Regions from separate parts of the Streptomyces sp. NPDC088147 genome, predicted to be linked through region 2. Evidence: riboswitches for the same ligand, from Rfam matches in the RefSeq annotation. Region 2 holds a riboswitch; each other region holds the start of a gene.
What was found. A riboswitch is a leader RNA that binds a small molecule or an ion and turns the genes downstream of it on or off. The one in region 2 is predicted to bind cobalamin.

Region 1 (2,256 bases), on a different contig from region 2:
CCGTCGTCCGTCACCTCCAGGATCTCCGTGCAGAGATTGGACGAGTGGACGACGCGGCCGGGCTCGGCGGTCTGGTTGGCCGTACGGTTCGAGGCGTCCTTGAAGGTCATCCAGCCGTTGCCGGTCTGGGCGAGGGTGCGCATCATCCGGCCGTACAGCTCCCGGGCCGGGATGGTCCTGCGCGCCAGTCCCGCGGCCTCCGCCTCGCGGTAGCGCGTGTCGAACGCGTCGCCCCACAGGTCGACCAGTTCCGGCACGTCGGCGGGGGAGAAGAGGGACCAGTCGCCGTCGGACTCGACCCGGCGCATGAACTCGTCCGGGATCCAGTGCGCGAGGTTCAGGTTGTGTGTACGGCGGGCGTCCTCGCCGGTGTTGTCGCGCAGCTCCAGGAACTCCTCCAGGTCCGCGTGCCAGGTCTCCAGGTAGACGCAGGCGGCGCCCTTGCGCCGGCCGCCCTGGTTGACGGCCGCGACCGAGGAGTCGAGGGTGCGCAGGAACGGGACGATGCCGTTGGAGTGCCCGTTGGTGCCCCGGATCAGCGAACCGCGCGAGCGGATACGGGAGTACGAGAGCCCGATGCCGCCCGCGTGCTTCGAAAGCCGCGCCACCTGGTGGTACCGGTCGTAGATCGAGTCCAGCTCGTCCAGCGGGGAGTCCAGCAGGTAGCAGGAGGACATCTGCGGGTGGCGCGTACCGGAGTTGAAGAGGGTGGGGGAGGAGGGGAGGTAGTCCAGCCGGCTCATCAGCCGGTAGAGCGCGGCGACCTCGTCGAGCGCGCGGGCGTTCTCGTCCTCGGCCAGTCCTGCGGCCACGCGCAGCATGAAGTGCTGCGGGGTCTCGATGACCTGGCGGGTGATCGGGTGGCGGAGCAGATAGCGGCTGTAGAGGGTCCGCAGCCCGAAGTAGCCGAAGCGGTCGTCGGCATCCTGGTCGATGAGCGCGTCGAGGACGTCGGCGTGGAGCGTGACGAAGGCGGCCGTACGGTCCGCGATCAGGCCCTCGCGGTGGCCGACGGCGACGGACGCGGAGAACGCCACGGCGCCCTGGTCCGCGGCCTCGTCGGCGATGGTGCGGGTCAGCAGCCTCGCCGCGAGCCGGGAGTAGGCGGGGTCCTCCGAGATGAGCCCCGCGGCGGCCTCGGTGGCGAGCGCGCGCAGCTCGGCCTCGTCCGACCGGGCGTTGCGGCCGCGCAGCGCGGCGGCGGCGACTCTTCCGGGGTCGGTGTCGGGCAGATCGGCGGTCAGGTCCGTCAGGGTCCGCAGCAGTGCGGTCCCGGGTCCGTCGGCCGCCCGCGCGGCGGCCTCGGAGATGCCTGAAGCCGGATCGGCTGGCGCGATGGTCACGTGGTGCTCTCCCTCGCTCGGCTCTGGGCCGTCGGGAAGGGGAGCGGGCTTGTTCTCGCGGTACGGAGCGCACGGCCCGGATGCGGGCAGCACGGCGTACGGCGCCCACCGGCCCATCCACGAGGCCCGGACGTCTCGGCGTCCGATTCGGTCGAATCGGACGCACTGTCGGCAGGTGTTCGGACTCGTGGGTACGGCAAAGCACACCACATCACACCGTTGCGGGACAGTTCCGGATTCGCACCGGATTCCCCTGCGTGACAGCGAGGTCGAGCATACATGTGGGGGCTGGCTCGGGTGCCACCCCCCAGATGTTGTGTCGTGCGTCATTCCGTTCGGGCCCGCGCGGACAAGCGAAAGGCCGCCGGATCCCCCTCGTAGCAAGGGATCCGGCGGCCCGTCGAGCCGTACGACAACCCGTCAGTGGCCTCCGGGGCCGCCCGCGGTCGCGGCCGGCAGTTCGGCCTTCACGCCCGGATCGCCCGCGTCCGCGGTGTAGTCGGCGGGGCTCGTCTCGTCCGTGCCCTCCGGCGCCTTGGCCGCGCGCAGGGCGAAGGTGAGCACCACCGTCACCACCAGGTTGAGGACGAACGCGGTGAGGCCGATGTAGCCGATCTCGCCCAGGCCGGGGATCTCCTTGGAGGAGCCGCCGAAGTGCGCCTGGGTCGGGCTGGCCACGCCGTACGCCGCCGCCGTGCCGTAGATCATGCCGACCGCCCAGCCCGCGAGCAGCGCCCAGCGGTGGAACCAGCGGGTGAACAGGCCGCCGACCAGCGCCGGCATCGTCTGGAGGATCCAGATCCCGCCCAGCAGCTGGAAGTTGATCGCGACCGTCTTGTCCATGGTCAGGACGAAGGCCAGCGCGCCCACCTTCACCAGCAGGGAGACCAGCTTCGAGACCTTGGTCTCCTGC
Region 2 (2,256 bases):
ATCATCGTCTTCTACGTGGGCGCGCTGTCGGTCATCCTCGCGGTCGTCAAGTGGACCGAGTTCTCGGCGGGCGCCAGCCCCTTCGTCCACGCCTTCGAGACGATGGGCATCCCCCTCGCGGCCGGCATCGTCAACTTCGTCGTGCTGACCGCCGCGCTCTCCTCCTGCAACTCGGGGATGTACTCCACCGGCCGGATGCTCCGCGACCTCGCCGCCAACAGCGAGGCGCCCAAGCTCTTCGGCAAGCTCAACTCCCGCAAGACCCCGGCCTTCGGCATCACCGTCTCCGTCGCCCTCATGGGCATCGGCGTGGTCCTCAACTACATCGTCCCGGAGAAGGCCTTCGGCTATGTGACATCCGTGGCCACCGCCGCCGGTATCTGGACCTGGATGATGATCCTCATCAGCCATATCCGCTACCGCCGCGGGGTACGGGCGGGCCTGCTGCCCGCCTCCTCGTTCCCCGCCCCCGGCGGTTCGCTGTTCAGCTGGGTCGCGGCGGGCTTCCTCGCCCTCGTCACCTGTCTGATCGCGTACGACAAGGACGCACGGGTCTCCCTCTACGTGGGGGCGGTCTGGGCGGTCTGTCTCCTCATCGGCTGGCAGTACCTCAAGCGCCGCGCCCCGCGGACCACGGCCGGCGACTCCACCCCGGAGTACGCCTCCGCGGAGTGAATCCGCCGAGACCCCGACGGCCCCTGGAAAAACCGGGAAACTCCCTCCCGGATCCAGGGGCCGTACTCGTCCCTTTATATTTTCTCCATGCTCACCATCACCCAGGCCCTGCACGACAAGATCGTCGAGCACGCGCGCGCCGACCATCCCGACGAGGCGTGCGGCGTGGTCGCGGGTCCCGCCGGGACCGGCCGGGCCGAGCGGTTCATCCCCATGCTCAACGCCGCTCGCTCGCCCACCTTCTACGAGTTCGACTCGGCGGATCTGCTCAAGCTCTACCGGGAGATGGACGACCGCGACGAAGAGCCGGTGATCATCTACCACTCGCACACCGCGACCGAGGCGTATCCGTCCCGTACGGACATCACATACGCCAACGAGCCGGGCGCCCACTACGTCCTCGTCTCCACCGCCGACCACGACGACTCGGGCCCCTTCCAGTTCCGCTCGTACCGCATCGTCGAGGGCGAGGTCACGGAAGAGGACGTCGAGATCGTCTGAGGCCCGGGACCGACCGAGGCCGGGATCGGCCGAGGCGCCCGTCGCGGCGCTCACCAGGTCTGACACACTGAGCGCCGAACCGAGGCGGCGGGGATCAGGAAGCCGGTGTGAATCCGGCGCGGTCCCGCCACTGTGACCAAGCCCAGCTTGGCAGCCAGGAACTGACCTGCCGCCCTTCTCCCACCAGCCAGGGGACGCGGAAATCCCCCGGAGGAGGCCCTGCCGTGTCTGTGCTGTCCCGGCGCCGCCGTGCGCTCACGTCCGCCGCCATATCCGCCGTACTGCTCCCGCTCGCCGCCTGCGGCGGCGCCACCTCCACGGACGCGAAGGACGGCGCCCCGGCCGCGGCGACCGCGCCCGGCTTCCCGTACACCGTCACCAACTGCGGCGTGAAAACCACCTATCAGGCGCCGCCGAAGCGCGTCGTCACCATGAACCAGCACGTCACCGAAGTGATGCTGGCGCTCGGCCTGGAGAAGTCCCTCGTCGGCACCGCCTGGCTGGACGACCGGATCCTCCCCGCCTACGAGAAGGCGTACAAGAGCGTCCCGGTCCTCGCCGAGGAGTACCCCTCCAAGGAGCGGCTCCTCGCCGCCAACCCCGACTTCGTCTACGGCGGCTACGCCAGCGCCTTCGCCGCCAAGGACGGCCGCGGCCGCGACGACCTCCAGTCCGCGGGCATCCACACCCGGCTCAACGTCGAGAACTGCCCCAAGGGCAGGGCGACCCTCGACGACGTTTACCGGGAGGTCCGCGAAACGGGCCGCACCTTCGGCGTCCCCGACCGCGCCGAGAAGTGGATCGCCACCGCGCGCACCACCGTCACGGACACCGCCGCCCTGCTCAAGGGCGTCGAGCCGCTCTCCGTCTTCGTCTACGACAGCGGCGACAAGACCGCCTTCACCGCCGGCGGCACGGGCATCGGCAACGAACTGATCACCCGCGCCGGCGGCCGCAACGTCTTCGCCGACCTCGGCAAGTCCTTCGGCGACGCCACCTGGGAACAGGTCGTCGCCCGCAAGCCCGACGTCATCGTCATCTACGACTACGGCTCCACCACCGTCGCCCAGAAGAAGAAGC
Region 3 (2,256 bases), 1.1 Mb from region 2:
GCTGACCCTGCCCGCCGCGGGCCTGGTCGCCGCCGGGGCCGAGTTCCTCACCGGCCAGGGCACCTGGGGCGTCGCGGTCGTCGCCGTCCTGCTGGTCGCGATCTCCGGGGCGATCTGGCTCGCCTCGCGCCGCCGGCCGGTCGACCACACCAACGTGAACGAGAACGAGGCCGGAGCCGCCGGCGCGACGGAAGGCGCCGGGACCACCGAGCCCGCGGGCGTCGTCACCGCCGCCATCGCGGCCGTCACCCCGCCGCCCACGACCGGTGCCGCGCAGGAACTGTCGACCACCATCCCGGCCCCTGGCTCCACGGACGCCGCGGGCGAGCCCGCGCGAACCGCCACGGTGTAAGGAAGAGAAACCGCATGAACATCGACTGGGCAGCACTCGGTTCCGTCTTCGGTGTCAGCCTCGTGGCCACCGTCGCCCTCGTGGGCCTGTTCACCCTCGGCATCGTGGGCCTCGCCAAGCAGGAGTCGGCGAGCGCGCAGGGGGCCACTGGATCCGTGGCACTGGCCCGCGCGGGCGCGTACACCTGCTTCGCGCTCTGCGTGGCGGCCGTCGCGTACGGGATCTATCTGATCGTCGCCTGACCGCCGGGCGGCCGGAACGGCCGCGCCACCTCGACCCGGGCCGGCCCCGGCGCGTCCGTCACGCGCCGGGGCCGGTTCATGTGCCACGCCGGTTCATGTGCCACGCCGGTTCACGCGCCGGGCCGGTTCACGCGCCACGCCGGTTCACGCGCCGGGCCGGTTCACGCGCCGGGCCGGTTCTTCGGTGCTCGTGGGGCGGGGGTGGCGTGTGGGGCTCGGCACACTGTCCCGTCGCTGGTCAGGGATGAGTTGACGGGTGTTTGCGCTGCGTGGTGGACTTCCGGGGCCATTGACGACGGCAGAAGAGGAAGCCGGTGCGAATCCGGCGCGGTCCCGCCACTGTCACTGCGAGCCACGTCTCCAGGAGCCAGGAACTCTCGCCGCCGCATCACGTCGAGCCGGGGCGCGGACCCTGAGTGAGGACATTTCGCCATGTCTGGCCGCCGTTCGGCCGTCGTGCGCGGCCGGGGTCGGCCCGCCGAGCGTGCTTTCGCCTACGGCGCCGCCGTGGGCCTCCTGGGCGATCTGCTGTTCGGCGATCCGCGCCGGGGCCATCCCGTCGCCGCGTTCGGCCGGGCGGCGACGGCCGTCGAGCGCAGGCTGTGGCGCGACCACCGGGGATGGGGCGCACTGCACACCGTGGTGTGCGCCGGAGGCGCCGCCGGAATCGCGGCGCTGGCCGCCCGGGGCGTACGCGACCACCGCACCGCGTCCGTGGCGCTGACCGCCGCCACCACCTGGGCCGTGGTCGGTGGCACCTCCCTGGGACGGGAGGCACGGGCCATCGGCGCGGCGCTCACCGCCGGGGACATCGAACGGGCCAGGGAGCGGCTGCCGCATCTGTGCGGCCGCGACCCGCAGGCGCTCGACGGACAGCAGATCGCGCGCGCCGTGGTGGAGTCGGTCGCCGAGAACACCTCCGACGCGGTCGTCGGCGCGCTGGTGTGGGGGGCGGTGGCGGGGGTGCCGGGGCTCGCCGGATTCCGTGCCGTGAACACGCTGGACGCGATGGTGGGTCATCTCTCGCCCCGGTACCGCAGGTTCGGCTGGGCCTCGGCCCGGCTCGACGATGTCGTGGGCCGGCCGGGCGCCCGGCTGACCGCCGTACTCGCCGGTGCGCTGGCCGGCGGAGTCGGCGGCGATCCCGGCGCGGCCCTGCGGGCGGTACGGCGGGACGCCCGTAAGCATCCGAGCCCCAACGCGGGCCCCGTGGAGGCGTCGTTCGCCGGCGCGCTGGGCGTACGGCTGGGCGGGACGCTCGCGTACGGCGGGCGGGTGGAGCACAGGCCGGTGCTGAACGGCGAGGGCCGGCCGGTCGGGACGGCGGACATCGAGCGGGCCGTACGGCTGTCGCGCCGGGTGACCGGGGCCGCCCTCGCGGTCTGTGTGGCGGGCCGTTTCGGGTACGGACTCGCCCAGCGCGCGCTGCGCCGCGGGGCCGGGCGAAGGGGGCGCGGATGAGCGGGGGCGGGCGCGGCGGGGGGCTGCTGATAGCCGGCACGACCTCCGACGCGGGCAAGAGCGTGGTCACGGCGGGGATCTGCCGCTGGCTGGTGCGCCGTGGCGTGAAGGTCGCGCCCTTCAAGGGGCAGAACATGTCGCTGAACTCGTTCGTGACGCGCGAGGGCGCGGAGATCGGCCGGGCCCAGGCGATGCAGGCCC

Region 1: it holds a riboswitch for cobalamin, as region 2 does, so the genes downstream of both, ACIOGX_RS36035 (ribonucleoside-diphosphate reductase subunit alpha) here and ACIOGX_RS05850 (ABC transporter substrate-binding protein) in region 2, are expected to answer to the same signal.
Region 3: it holds a riboswitch for cobalamin, as region 2 does, so the genes downstream of both, ACIOGX_RS10555 (cobalamin biosynthesis protein) here and ACIOGX_RS05850 (ABC transporter substrate-binding protein) in region 2, are expected to answer to the same signal.

Annotation. Positions count from the first base shown of each region.
Region 1 is NZ_JBIUSY010000014.1:73,546-75,801, forward strand. Features, by position in the region: gene ACIOGX_RS36035 (ribonucleoside-diphosphate reductase subunit alpha) at 1-1,343, opposite strand, end outside; cobalamin riboswitch at 1,496-1,637, opposite strand; gene mctP (monocarboxylate uptake permease MctP) at 1,764-2,256, opposite strand, start outside.
Region 2 is NZ_JBIUSY010000002.1:109,498-111,753, forward strand. Features, by position in the region: gene ACIOGX_RS05840 (amino acid permease) at 1-675, shown strand, start outside; gene ACIOGX_RS05845 (Mov34/MPN/PAD-1 family protein) at 763-1,176, shown strand; cobalamin riboswitch at 1,229-1,361, shown strand; gene ACIOGX_RS05850 (ABC transporter substrate-binding protein) at 1,410-2,256, shown strand, end outside.
Region 3 is NZ_JBIUSY010000002.1:1,209,308-1,211,563, reverse strand. Features, by position in the region: gene ACIOGX_RS10565 (inorganic phosphate transporter) at 1-352, shown strand, start outside; gene ACIOGX_RS10560 (hypothetical protein) at 367-594, shown strand; cobalamin riboswitch at 851-994, shown strand; gene ACIOGX_RS10555 (cobalamin biosynthesis protein) at 1,027-2,055, shown strand; gene ACIOGX_RS10550 (cobyric acid synthase) at 2,052-2,256, shown strand, end outside.